Regions from separate parts of the Streptomyces sp. NPDC033177 genome, predicted to be linked through region 3. Evidence: riboswitches for the same ligand, from Rfam matches in the RefSeq annotation. Region 3 holds a riboswitch; each other region holds the start of a gene.
What was found. A riboswitch is a leader RNA that binds a small molecule or an ion and turns the genes downstream of it on or off. The one in region 3 is predicted to bind cobalamin.
Positions count from the first base shown of each region.

Region 1: another riboswitch for cobalamin. It lies ahead of ACZ5U5_RS07170 (ABC transporter substrate-binding protein); the one in region 3 lies ahead of ACZ5U5_RS28210 (cobalamin biosynthesis protein).
Region 2: another riboswitch for cobalamin. It lies ahead of cobN (cobaltochelatase subunit CobN); the one in region 3 lies ahead of ACZ5U5_RS28210 (cobalamin biosynthesis protein).

Region 1 covers NZ_JBVIPS010000002.1:245,275-249,830, reverse strand. Annotated here, with positions in the region: gene ACZ5U5_RS07180 (AraC family transcriptional regulator) at 1-608, shown strand, start outside; gene ACZ5U5_RS07175 (VOC family protein) at 614-1,078, shown strand; cobalamin riboswitch at 1,086-1,271, shown strand; gene ACZ5U5_RS07170 (ABC transporter substrate-binding protein) at 1,338-2,390, shown strand; gene ACZ5U5_RS07165 (FecCD family ABC transporter permease) at 2,401-3,432, shown strand; gene ACZ5U5_RS07160 (ABC transporter ATP-binding protein) at 3,429-4,211, shown strand; gene ACZ5U5_RS07155 (hypothetical protein) at 4,229-4,556, opposite strand, start outside.
Region 2 covers NZ_JBVIPS010000004.1:380,908-385,463, reverse strand. Annotated here, with positions in the region: gene cobN (cobaltochelatase subunit CobN) at 1-2,479, opposite strand, end outside; cobalamin riboswitch at 2,517-2,645, opposite strand; gene cobG (precorrin-3B synthase) at 2,721-4,013, shown strand; gene ACZ5U5_RS16650 (precorrin-8X methylmutase) at 4,025-4,556, shown strand, end outside.
Region 3 covers NZ_JBVIPS010000008.1:413,621-418,176, forward strand. Annotated here, with positions in the region: gene ACZ5U5_RS28205 (cobyric acid synthase) at 1-905, opposite strand, end outside; gene ACZ5U5_RS28210 (cobalamin biosynthesis protein) at 902-1,843, opposite strand; cobalamin riboswitch at 1,951-2,093, opposite strand; gene ACZ5U5_RS28215 (GntR family transcriptional regulator) at 2,359-3,108, opposite strand; gene ACZ5U5_RS28220 (Gfo/Idh/MocA family protein) at 3,236-4,255, shown strand; gene ACZ5U5_RS28225 (response regulator) at 4,287-4,556, opposite strand, start outside.

The DNA of each region.
Region 1 (4,556 bases), on a different contig from region 3:
CCGAGCACGAGGCGGGCATCCAGCTCGCCGTGCACCCGCTGGCCGCCCGCGCCCTGTTCGGCGTACCGGCGGCGGAACTCGCCGGTGAGCTGGTGACGCCCGGCGCGGAGGTGATGGGGCGCCGCGCCGCCGAGCTGCGGGAGCTGCTGTGCGAGCAGGGCAGCTGGGAGGAGCGGTTCGCCTCCCTGTCCGCCTACTTGAGGCAACGCGCGGCCACGGACACCTCCGGTGGCTCCGTACGGCCCGAGGTCGGCGAGGCGTGGGCCTGGCTGGCCCGGCACCAGGGCGTGGGCACCCTGCGCGGGCTCTCCCGGCACGTCGCGCTCAGCGAACGCCGCCTCACCACCCTCTTCCGCGCCGAGACGGGCCTGAGCCCCAAGCAGGCAGGGCGCCTGATGCGCTTCCAGCGCGCACGGAACGCCGTCGTACGCCCCGTCGCGGCGGGCGCGGCCCCCGACCTGGCCCGTGTCGCCGCAGACTGCGGTTACTACGACCATTCCCACCTGGTGCGGGACTTCCGGCAGTACACCGGCGCGAGCCCCACCGCCTGGCTGGCCGAAGAGTGCCGGAATATCCAAGCCGGGAGCTATGGCGGGGGCGAAGAGTAGGACTCATGAACACGACCGAGAAGCAGAACCAGCAGCCACAGTCCGCTACTGCTCCCGCATCCGGCGGCCGCGCTCCCAGCGTCTGGCCGACCCTCCAGGCGCACGACGCCCCCGCCCTGATCGACTTCCTGGTCGGCACGGTCGGCTTCCTGCGCACCGCCGTCTACCAGGACGGCGACAGCGTGGCGCACGCCGAGCTCGACTGGCCCGAGGGCGGCGCCATCATGCTCGGCTCGTACGACGAGAAGTCCCAGGACTGGTGCCTGAAGCCCGGCACCTTCGGCGCGTACGTAGTCACAGACCGCGTGGACGACCTTTACCAGCGGCTCAGCGCCGCGGGCGTCGAGATCATCCGCGAGATCGAGGACCAGCCGTACGGCAGCCGGGAGTTCGCGATCGCCGACCCCGAGGGCAACAAGTGGTCCTTCGGCACCTACCGCGGCGCACCGAGGCCCCAGCAGCCGTCCTGACCTCGCGTGATAGCTTGCGCACGCCAGTCAACCCACACCAGGGCCAGGGAATCCGGTGCGAATCCGGAACTGACGCGCAGCGGTGAGGGGGAACGGGCGGGGCCACGGCCACTGGGCGTCCACGGACGCCTGGGAAGGCGCCCCGCCCGGCCGATCCCCGAGTCCGAAGACCTGCTGGCACCTTCGTCCGCACACCGGGCGGCGGAGGTGACGAAGCAGGCCAGGCTCCGCGTATGAGCCGTGAGACTCAAGGGATCTCGTGTCCTCCATTGCCCGTCGTGTACGTACGTCTGTTCTTCTCGCCACGGCCCTGGCCGTCACCCTGACCTCCTGCGGAGGCGGCTCCACGGCCACCTCCACCACGGACGACAAGGCCGCCGGCTACCCGCTGACCCTCACCTCCTGCGGCAAGAAGGCGGAGATCAAGGCGCCACCGCAGCGAGCGGTCTCCCTCGACCAGGGCTCCACGGAGATCCTGCTCTCCCTCGGCCTCGCGGACCGCATGGCCGGCACCGGAACCTGGACGGACCCGGTGCTCAACGGCCTGGAGAAGGACAACGCCAAGGTCGACCGGCTCGCCGACAGCTACCCCTCCTTCGAGAAGGTCCTCGCCAAGGAACCGGACTTCGTCACCGCCTCCTTCGTGGCGACGGTCAGCAAGGGCGGCGTCGCCGACCGCGCCAAGTTCGCCGAACTCGGCGTACCCGCGTACGTCTCGCCCTCCGACTGCGCGGGCAAGGACAACAGCGGCGACGGCGACGGCAGCCGCGTAAAGACCCTCACCATGGACACCGTCTACGGCGAAGTGCGGGACCTGGCCAAGGCGTTCGGGGTCGAGAAGCGCGGCGAACGCCTGATCGCGGACCTCAAGGGCCGGGTGGCGAAAGCCACGGAGACCATCAAGGACACCAAGGCGTCCGGCACGTCGCTCCTCTACTGGTTCGCCAACTCCGACGCGCCCTACATCGCCGGCTGCTGCGGGGCGCCGGGCATCATCACCCGCGAACTCGGCGTGCAGAACGTCTTCGACGACACCCGCGACGAGTGGCCCCAGATCAACTGGGAGACGGTGGCCGACCGCGACCCGGACGTCCTGGTCATCGGCGACCTCACCCGCAAGTCGCAGACGGCCGAGAGCGCGAAGAAGAAGATCGAGTTCCTGGAGTCCAACCCGGTCACCAAGAACCTGACCGCCGTGAAGAAGAAGCGGTACGTGCTGCTGAGCGGCCAGGCCATGAACCCGACGATCCGCACGGTGGACGGCATCGAACAAGTCGCCGCCGCATTGCGCGAGTTCGGCCTCGACAAGTGAGGCTCGACAAGTGAGGAAGGCCGCCACGGGCGGCATACGTTCCGCCCTGCTCTGGACGGCGGGCCTCGCCGCCCTCGCCTTCTCCGTCGCGGTGGCCGTCACCATCGGCCCCGCGGACATCTCCGTACCCGACGTGTGGTCGGCGGTCGCGGCGCACCTCGGCTGGGGGGAGGCGAGGCTGACGCCCATCCGGGACGGCATCGTCTGGAACCTGCGCATGCCGCGCACGCTCCTCGCGGCGGTCTGCGGCGCTGGCCTCGCGGTCTGCGGAACCGTCCTCCAGTCCCTCCTGCGCAACCCGCTCGCCGACCCCTTCGTGCTCGGCGTCTCCTCGGGGGCCTCCACGGGCGCGGTCGCGATCGTCGTCCTGGGGGTCGGCGGGGGAGCGGTGTCGGTGTCGGCGGGCGCCTTCGTCGGAGCCGTCGTCTCCTTCGCGCTCGTACTGCTGCTCAGCCACAGCCTGGGCGGGAGCGCCGACCGGGTGGTGCTCTCCGGGGTCGCGGCGATGCAGCTCTTCTCCTCGCTCACCTCGTTCGTGATCCTGACGTCGGGCGACGCGGAGACGACGCGGAGTGTCCTGTTCTGGCTGCTCGGCTCGTTGAGCGGGGTGGGCTGGACGGACGTCTCGCTGTGCGCGGCGGTGCTCCTCGTGGCCCTCGCCGTCTGCCTGACGCAGGCCCGCACCCTGGACGCGTTCGCGTTCGGCCAGGACGCGGCGGCGGCACTCGGCGTCCACGTGACCCGGGTCCGCCTGCTGCTGCTCTCCGTGACGGCCCTGCTGACGGCGGCCCTGGTCAGCAGCGCGGGAGCCATCGGGTTCGTGGGCCTGGTCCTGCCGCACGCGGCCCGCGCCCTGGTCGGCTCCGGGCACGCACGCCTGCTCCCGGTCACGGCGCTCGCGGGCGCGGTGTTCCTGGTGTGGGTGGACACGCTGGCGCGCACGGTCCTCGACCCCCAGGAGGTCCCCGTGGGGGTGGTGACGTCCCTGATCGGCGTCCCGGCGTTCGTCCTGGTCCTCTACCGCACGAGGAAGACGACATGAGCCCGCACACCGACTCAGGCCTGCGGGCTGACCGAGTGACCCGGGAGGCAGGCGGCCGGCTCATCGTCGACGGAGTGACCCTGGCCCCGCCCCCCGGAGCCACGGTCGGACTCCTCGGCCCGAACGGCTCGGGCAAGTCCACCCTCCTGCGCATCCTGGCGGGCGTCCTCGCCCCGACGGCAGGAGTGGCCACGCTGGACGGCGATCCGCTGCGGGACGTGGGCCGCCGCACGGTGGCACGCAGGGTGGCGGTGGTGGACCAGGACGCCACGACGCAGGTCGAGCTGTCGGTGGAGGAGGTCGTACGCCTGGGCCGCATCCCGCACCGCAGGGCCTGGTCCGCCCCAACAGCCCAGGACGACGAGGCGGTACGGGAGGCCCTGGCCCGCACGGCTCTGTCCGACCGGGCAACCCAGTCTTGGCACACACTCTCCGGCGGCGAACGCCAACGCGTCCAGATAGCACGGGCGTTGGCCCAGACCCCCAGGGAACTCCTCCTGGACGAACCGACCAACCACCTGGACATCCACCACCAACTCGACCTCCTGGCCCTGGTCTCGGACCTCCCCCTGACCAGCGTGATCGCCCTCCACGACCTCAACCTGGCGGCCATGTTCTGCGACCACGTACTGGTCCTGTGCGAGGGAGTGGCCCACGCGTCGGGCACACCGTCCGAGGTGATCACGGAGGAACTGATCGCGAAGGTGTACGGGGTCCGGGCGGAGGTCACCCACCACCCGACGGAAACCCACCCGACGATCCGCTTCCTGCGGCCCTGAGCCCTCAGCCGCTGGTGTCAGCACCCCCGGACGATCTGCTCGGCCCGGAGCCGGAGCTTGAGGAGCCGGAGCTTGAGGTCGGCATCCTCCAGCAGGGCCACTCGGTCCCGGCGCCCCACCCGCAGCAACACGGGCGCGAGCGCGGCCAGCTCCCCGGCACCGAGCCGGGGCAGCGCCTCACGCACCAAGCCGCGCGCCTTCTCCCGTACGGGAGCGGCCCAGTCGGCACAGCGAATGACGACCAGCGGCAGGAGCACCGGATACGCCGCGACCCGCCGCAACGCGGCCTCGCGCACCCGGCCGTCGCCGGCGCACAGATCGAGGGCGGTCCGAGTCTCACCGGGT
Region 2 (4,556 bases), on a different contig from region 3:
CGGCCTTGGGATCGACCGAGTAGAAGTTGCGGCCGGTCGGCAGGACGTTGACCAGGCCGCGCAGGGGTGAGCCGGAGGGCCCCGCCGGCACGAAACCGCCGTTCAGGGCGTGGACGGCGTGGTCGAGTTCATCGGTGGTCGCCGACAGGCGGGGGACCACCTCGCGGGCTGCGAACTCCAGGATGGCGGCGACCTGTTCGCCGTGTTCGGTGGGGACGGCGACACAGTCCCAGTCGGCTTCCTCCATCGCCTCGACCAGGGCGCGCGCCTTGTCCTCCGCCTCGTCCGCGGTGGTGCGGGTCGCAGCCGACTCGTCGAGGCCGAGGGCTTCGCGCAGCCCGGGCAGCGCCGTCGCGCCGCCCCAGATCTGGCGGGCGCGCAGGATGGCGAGAACGAGATTGACTCGGTCCCCGCCCTGCGGCGGCGCACCGAGTACGTGCAGGCCGTCGCGGATCTGGGCGTCCTTCACCTCGCACAGCCAGCCATCGACGTGCAGCAGGAAGTCGTCGAACCCGTCGTCGTCGGGGCGGTCGGCCAGGCCGAGGTCGTGATCCAGCTTGGCGGCTTGGATGAGGGTCCAGATCTGGGCCCGGATGGCCGGGAGTTTCGCCGGGTCCATGGAGGCGATCTGGGCGTATTCGTCGAGGAGCTGTTCCAGGCGCGCGATGTCGCCGTAGGAGTCGGCGCGCGCCATCGGCGGGACGAGGTGGTCGATGAGGGTGGCGTGGACGCGGCGTTTGGCCTGCGTGCCCTCGCCGGGGTCGTTGACGAGGAAGGGGTAGATCAATGGCAGGTCACCGAGGGCTGCGTCCGGGCCGCAGGCGGCGGACAGGCCGGCGTTCTTGCCGGGCAGCCACTCCAGATTGCCGTGCTTGCCAAGATGGATCATGGCGTCGGCGCCGAAGCCGCCGTCTTCCTGTGCGGCGGCGATCCAGCGGTACGCGGCCAGGTAGTGGTGCGAGGGTGGCAGATCCGGGTCGTGGTAGATGGCGATGGGGTTCTCGCCGAAGCCGCGCGGCGGCTGAATGACGATCAGCAGATTGCCGTGGCGCAGAGCGGCCAGGACGATGTCACCCTCGGGGTTGCGGCTGCGGTCGACGAACATCTCGCCGGGCGCCGGGCCCCAGTGCTCCTCGACGGCGGCCCGCAGCTCCTTGGGCAGCGTGGCGAACCAGCGCCGGTAGTCCGCCGCCGGCACGCGCACGGGGTTCTTGGCGAGTTGTTCCTCGGTGAGCCAGTCCTGGTCGTGGCCACCCGCCTCGATGAGCGCACGGATCAGGTCGTCGCCGTCACCGGAGGCGAGGCCGGGCACATCCGTCGCGCCGAAGTCGAAGCCCTCCTCGCGCAGGCGGCGCAGGAGCGCGACCGCGCTGGCGGGGGTGTCCAGGCCGACCGCGTTGCCGATCCGGGAGTGTTTGGTCGGATACGCGGACAGCACCAGGGCGAGCCGCTTCTCGGCGGCCGGGATGTGCCGAAGCCGCGCGTGGCGCAGGGCGATTCCGGCGACGCGGGTGGCGCGCTCGGGGTCGGCGACGTAGGCGGGCAGACCGTCCGCGTCGATCTCCTTGAAGGAGAAAGGCACCGTGATGAGACGGCCGTCGAACTCGGGGACGGCGATCTGGCTGGCGGCGTCCAGCGGGGAGACACCCTCGTCGTTCTCGGCCCAGGCGGCCCGCGAGCCGGTGAGGCACAGGGCCTGCAGGATCGGCACGTCCAGGGAGGTCAGGGCGCCTGCGTCCCAGGACTCGTCGTCGCCGCCGGCGGAGGCCTGGGCGGGCTTCGTGCCGCCGGCCGCGAGGACCGTCGTGATGATCGCGTCCGCGGCCCGCAACGTCTCGATGAGTTCCGGTTCGGGAGCGCGCAGGGACGCCACGAACAGGGGCAGCGCGCGTCCGCCCGCCGCTTCCACGGCATCGCACAGGGCGTGCACGAAGGCGGTGTTGCCGCTCATGTGGTGGGCGCGGTAGTAGAGCACGGCCACGGTGGGGCCGTCGTCCGGCGTCTGGCGGGTGGACCGCTCCAGGGGCCCCCAGGAGGGTGCTGGTGCGGGTGCGTCGAAGCCGTGGCCGGTGAGCAGCACCGTGTCGGACAAGAAGCGGGCCAGCTGTTCCAGGTTGGCCGGGCCGCCATGGGCCAGGTAGGCGTGGGCCTCGGCGGCGATCCCGACGGGGACCGTGGAGGCGGCCATGAGCTGGGCGTCCGGTGCCTGTTCACCGGTGAGGACCACCACAGGACGCCCGTCGGCGAGCAGCAGGTCGAGCCCGTCCTGCCATGCGCGGATGCCACCGAGCAGGCGTACGACGACCAGGTCCACGCCGTCCAAAAGTGCGGGCAGCTCGTCCAGGGTCAGCCGGGACGGGTTGGCGAAGCGGAAGCTCACCGGGCCGGTGGCAGCCCGGGCGCTGAGCAGGTCCGTGTCGGACGTCGACAGGAGCAGGATGGAGGAATGCGTGGGGTGTCCCCCGGAAGAATGCGGCATGCGCTGGCGGCCTTCCTCGGGGTGTCCGCGCCCCGGGCGGTGTCGGACGGCGGGAGTTCCTGGCTCGCCCGACCCTCACGGATCGGGCTCACAGTGGCGGGACCGCGCCGGATTCGCACCGGGCTTCCTCCCTGTCGCCGTCGTGGCGATGGCAGACCTGATGATCCACCAGGAGCATAGTAAGGGTCGACGTCTCGGTGCGGGGAGTACGTCCAGTGTGATGGTCGGTATGCTCGCCGCCATGCCCTCGGCCCCCCTCCATCCCTCGTCCCAGGCCACAGCCGCTTTTCGGGACCGCGATGACGCATGCCCGGGCGCCTTGCGGCTGCACTCCGCGAACGACGGGGCGCTCGCCCGCGTACGCCTGCCCGGGGGCGTTCTGCGCACCGATCAGGCCGCGGCGCTGGGACGTGCCTCTCTCGAACTCGGGGATGGTGATGTTCATCTCACCTCACGCGGCAACGTCCAGTTGCGTGGCCTGGACGCGTCCGACGGCGAAGAGCTGGCGCGGCGTCTGGCCGCTGCGGGACTGCTGCCATCGCCCCGACACGATCGGGTCCGCAACATCGTGGCGTCGCCGCTGTCCGGTCTCGATGGCCGCGAACACTTCGACGTACGGCCGTGGTTGACCGCGCTCGACGGCCTGCTGTGCGCGAGTGACACGGCGAGCGGGCTTTCGGGGCGGTTCCTGTTCGCCTTGGACGACGGACGCGGTGACGTCGCCGCGCTCGACGCCGATGTCACGCTGCGTGCCACGCCGGACGAAGGAGCCCTCCTGCGCATGGAGGGCTGCGGCGTGCTGCGCGTGGCCGCCGACGACGGGCCTCGCTCCGCACTTCTCGCGGCCGAGGTCTTTCTCGAGGCGAGCGGCGGGCAAGCATGGCGTGCGGCCGAACTGCCCGCCGAGATCGGGGACTTGACCGCTTCGGTCGTACGTCGTCTGGTGTCGTGCGGCATACCGGTTTCCGGGCCGGACAAGACCCCTTGGCCCCTTGCGACGAAGCCGGAGCCGGAGCCGGGCATCGTCACCGCACCCGACGGCGCCACGACCCTGTCCGTCCTGGCCCCGCTCGGCCGCATATCGGCCGCCCAGTGGGTCAAGTTGACGAGCACCGCTTCCCGGGAGCTGCGCCTGACACCCTGGCGTGGTGTGGTCCTGCCCCACTCCCCCGCCGAGCTCCTGCCCGGCCTCGCCGCGGCCGGGCTCGTCACCTCCCCGGCCTCCGCCTTGGCAGGCGTCGGCGCGTGCATCGGGCGTCCGGGCTGCGCGAAGGCGAAGGCCGACGTCCGGGCTGACGCCGCCGCGACGAGTACGGACACGGGGGGTGCGGGCGGCCGACTCCCGGTGTACTGGTCGGGATGCGAGCGCCGCTGCGGACACCCACGCGGGGACCACGTGGACGTGGTCGCCGGGCACGGCGGCACCTACCAGATCTCCGTCCACCGTGCCGGCCGCACGCGGACCGTCACCACGCACGACAACCCCTCACAGCGGGCCGCCGCCCTGGCAGTGGCCCGCCAGGACAACGCATGACTAGGAGCACGGTGTTCGAGTACGAGAAGGACGGCCCGGCGATCTACCGGCAGTCCTTTGCCATGATCCGCGCCGAGGCCGATCTGGTGGGCCTGCCCGCCGACGTGGCCCAGGTCGCCGTTCGGATGATCCATGCCTGCGGGATGGTCGACCTCGTCCGCGACGTCACCTACACCCCGGACGTCGTCTCCCGCGCCCGTGCCGCCCTGCGCGCCGGGGCGCCCATCTTCTGCGACGTCCAGATGGTGGCCAGCGGCGTGACCCGCAAGCGGCTGCCCGCCGAAAACGACGTGCTGTGCACGCTCTCCGACCCGTCCGTCCCCGAACTGGCCGCCACGTTGGGCACCACGCGCAGCGCGGCCGCCCTGGAACTGTGGCGCGACCGCCTCGAGGGCTCCGTGGTCGCCGTCGGAAACGCACCCACCGCGCTCTTCCGACTCCTCGAGATGATCGAGGAGGGGGCGCCCCGGCCCGCCGCCATCATCGGCGTCCCGGTCGGCTTCGTCGGCGCGGCCGAGTCGAAGGACGCGCTGGCCGACCATC
Region 3 (4,556 bases):
CGCACGACGACGCCGGGTTCGGCGGCCAGCGCGTCCACATCCGTGAAGTTCGACATCAGCGGTACGGCGCAGACGGCGACCCGCAGCACGTCCTCACCGACCGGGGGAGCGACCACGGACTCCCGCACGGCGCCCCGCAGGGAGACACGAAGCCCGTCCTCCTCGTCGATGCCGAGACCGTGCTGGAACGGCAGCACACCGAACGTGCGCCGCCCGGTGAGCTGTTGCAGCATGTCGAGCCCGGGTTCGAGCAGCGAGACATCGCCCCGGAACTTGTTCACGAGATACCCGGCGACCAGCTCCTGGTCCTCCGCGCTCAGCAGCGCCGTCGTCCCGAAGAAGGAGGCGAAGACACCCCCGCGGTCGATGTCTCCCACCACGACCACAGGGAAGCGGGCGGCCCGCGCGATCCCCATGTTCACGATGTCCGTACGCCGCAGATTGATCTCGGCGGGACTGCCCGCCCCTTCGCAGATCACGGCGTCATAGCTGCCCCGAAGTTCCTCCAGGCATCCCACGACGGTCGACAACAACGCTTCCTGCCGCCCACCGTGCAGCCCCTTCCCGGGGGACGACCCCCCAGACCCCCCGAAGAACCCGCGCGCGCTCATCTCGCCCACCGGCTTGCCCATGAGGACGACCTGGCTGCTGCGGTCGCTGCCCGGCTTGAGAAGGACCGGATTCATCAGCGCGGTCGGCTCGACCCGGGCGGCCTGCGCCTGCATGGCCTGGGCGCGTCCGATCTCGGCACCCTCGCGGGTGACGAAGGAGTTGAGGGACATGTTCTGCGCCTTGAAGGGCGCGACGGAGACCCCCTTGCGGGCCAGCCACCGGCAGATCCCGGCGGTGACGACGCTCTTGCCCGCGTCGGACGTGGTTCCCGCGACGAGGAGTCCACCACTCATGAGGCCCTGCCTTTCCGTAGCGTGCTGACGGCGGCCGCGACGCCCAGGGCAAGCAGCCCGACCCGGCGCGACAGCTTCACGGCCCGCTCGATGTCCGCGACTTCCACGCCCCGCCCGCCGCCGTTCAGGACCGGCCGGTGCTCCACACGCCCCGCGTACGAGAGCGTCCCCCCGAGGCGTACGCCCAACGCCCCCGCGAAGGCGGCCTCTACGGGCCCGGCGTTGGGGCTCGGATGCTTGGCGGCGTCCTGGCGCCAGGCGCGCACGGCACCCTGCGGAGAGTCCCCGGCGGCAGCCGCGAGCACGGCGGTGAGCCGGGCGCCCGGCCACCCCAGTACGTCGTCGAGACGGGCGGAAGCCCAGCCGTAGCGCCGGTACTTCACGGACTTGTGCCCGACCATGGCGTCGAGTGTGTTGACGGCGCGGAAGGCGACCAGGCCGGGCACCCCGCCGACGGCACCCCACACGAGGGCCCCCACCACGGCGTCGGACGTGTTCTCGGCGACGGACTCGACCACGGCACGCGCGATGCCGTCGGCGTCGAGGGCCTGCGGATCCCGGCCGCACAGATGCGGCAGCCGCTCCCGCGCCACCTCGATGTCCCCGGCGGCGAGCGCCCCGCCCACGGCCCGCGCCTCACGCCCCAGCGAGGTCCCGCCGAGCACGGCCCAGGTGGTGGCGGCGGTCAGCGCGACGGACGCGGCGCGTGAGTCACGTACAAGAGAAGAGGCCAGGACGGCGGCACCGGCAGCGCCTCCGGCACACACCACGGCGTGCAGGGCGCCCCACCCGCGGTGGTCACGCCACAGGACACGCTCGACGGCACCGGCGGCCCGCCCGAACGCGGCGACCGGATGCCCGCGGCGGGGATCGCCGAGGAACAGATCACCGAGAAGGCCGGCGGCGGCGCCGTACGCGAAGTCGCGATCGGCACGCATGGCTTCAGCCGGTCGTCGTGCCGAGAAGAGAGCTCACGCTCGGGAACTGGTCCGGCAACGGGCGGCCGCGCATGGCGATATGTCCTCACTCAGGGTGTCCGCGCCCTGGTTCGACGTGATCGGCGGCGAGAGTTCCTGGCTTCCGAGGAGTCAGCTCCTCGGTGACAGTGGCGGGACCGCGCCGGATTCGCACCGGCTTCCTCTCCTGCTGCCGTATTGGCTCCGGCAGTCCACCACGCCCCGCGAAGGCCCGTCAACTCGCCGTTGACCTGCGACGGGAGAGTGTGCGGAGGCCCACATACGAAGGTGGGGTGGGGGGGGGGGGGGGGGGGGGGGAAACAACCACCCCCACACCACCCCCCCACCACACCCACCCCCCCCCCCCCCCCCACCCCCACCCCCCCCCCCCCCCCCCACCCCCCCACCCCCCCCCCCCCCCTCCCCCCCCCCCCCCCCCCCTCCCCCCCCCCCCTCCCCCCCCCCCCCCCGCCGACGTATGCCCGGCCGGTCTGCCCTTATGGGCGTACGAGGAGCTGGAACTCGAAGGAGTAGCGCGAGGCCCGGTAGATGTGCGAGCCGAACTCGACCGCGCGGCCGGTGTCGTCGAAGGTCGTGCGCTGCATCGTGAGCAGCGGGGCCCCCACGGGTTCGCCGAGCCGCTCGCCCTCGTCGGCGGTGGCGGCGCGGGCCCCCACGGACTGGCGCGCGCTGTGCAGGGTGATGCCCGCGGCCCGCATCAGGCGGTAGAGACCGGTCGCCTCCAGGTGTGCGGTGTCCAGGGCGAACAGCCCGTACGGGATGTGGTTGCGCAGGCACGCCATGGGCTCGCCGTGGGCCAGGCGGAGCCGCTCGACGAGGTGGACGTCGTCTCCTTCCGCGATGCCGAGCCTGGCCGCAACCTCGGCGGACGCGGGCTCGACGGTGTTGCGCAGGACGCGGGTCTCGGGGCGCTGGCCCGCCGCCTCCAGGTCGTCGTAGAGGCTGCTGAGCTCCAGCGGGCGCTTGACCTGGCTGTGCACCACCTGGGTTCCCACGCCCCTGCGGCGCACGAGCAGCCCTTTGTCGACGAGGGACTGGATGGCCTGACGGACGGTCGGGCGGGAGAGCCCGAGGCGCCCGGCCAGTTCTATCTCGTTGCCGAGCAGGGTGCCCGGGGTCAGGGCGCCGCGCTCGATCGCCCCCTCCAGCTGCTGGGAGAGCTGGAAGTACAGCGGGACCGGGCTGCTGCGGTCGACGCCGAGCTGAAGCGAGACGGTCGGGTCCACGGCTGGTTTGTCGGCAGATTTGGGCACGTGGCGAGCGTAGTCGCAGGGAATGATGACGGGAAGTTCTGAAGTTCTGTTGTCCGGACAAAGGATTGACAGGATCGCGGGGCGTCGCGAGGGTTGGTCCATGCGCATCGGATTGATCGGAACGGGCCGTATCGGGACATTTCACTCTGCCGCTCTGCAGCGGCATCCGGAGGTGGACGCACTGGTCGTCGCCGATGCCGACGTCGGGCGCGCTGCCGGGCTCGCCGCACGGATCGGCGCGGCCTCCGTGCCTTCGGTGGACGACGTCTTCACGGGCAGCAGCCGGACGGGCGCCGTGGACGCCGTGGTGATCACCGCGGCGACCTCCGCGCACGCCGAGCTGATCGGCAAGGCGGCGCGTGCGGGCCTTCCGGTCTTCTGCGAGAAGCCCATCGCCCTCGATCTGCCCGGCACGCTCGCCGCGCTCCGGGAGGTCGAGGCCGCGGGCACGGTGCTGCAACTGGGCTTCCAGCGGCGGTTCGACGCGGGGTACGCGGCGGCGCGTGAGGCCGTGCGGTCGGGGCGGCTCGGGCGGCTGCACACGGTCCGGGCGATGACCTCCGATCCGGCGCCGCCGCCGGCCGCGTATCTCCCGCTCTCCGGCGGGCTCTACCGCGACTGCCTGGTCCATGACTTCGACATGCTGCGGTGGGTCACGGGCCGCGAGGTGACGGAGGTGTACGCGACCGGGTCGGACGCCGGTCCCTCGATGTTCCGCGACGCGGGCGACGTCGACACGGCGGCGGCGGTCCTCACCCTGAACGACGGCACACTCGCGACGGCTACGGCCACGCGGTGCAACGGCGCGGGCTATGACGTACGGATGGAACTGGCCGGGGAGGAGGGCCAGATCGCGGTCGGCTTCGACGACCGCACTCCCCTGTCGTCCGTGGAACCCTCGGGCCCGCCGCCCCCCGAGAAGCCGTGGCCCGGTTTCCTCGAACGCTTCACCCCCGCGTACGAGGCGGAGCTCGCGGCGTTCGTGGATGTCGTACGGGGCGAGCGGGCCAACCCCTGCGACGGACGGGAGGCCCTGGAGGCACTGCGGGTCGCCGAGGCGTGCGAACTGTCGCGCAGGGAGGGGCGGTTGGTGCTGATGGCGGAGATCGAAGGGTTCTGACCGCCCGCCGGCCCCTGGGACGGCGCGGGTGCTACTCCACCTCGTCCAACAGCCCCGCGTCATGCGCCAGCAACGCGATCTGTACGCGGTTGTTGAGGTCCAGCTTCGTCAGGATGCGGGAGACGTGGGCCTTGACCGTGGCCACGCTCAGGAAGAGTTCCGCCGCGATGTCCGCGTTCGACGCGCCCCGGCCCACGGCGACCGCGACCTCCCTCTCCCGCTCCCCCAGCAGTTCGAGGCGGTTCAACGCCCGCTCGCGGCGGCCCTGTTGCGGGTCCACGCCCGTCACCCGGGTGATCAG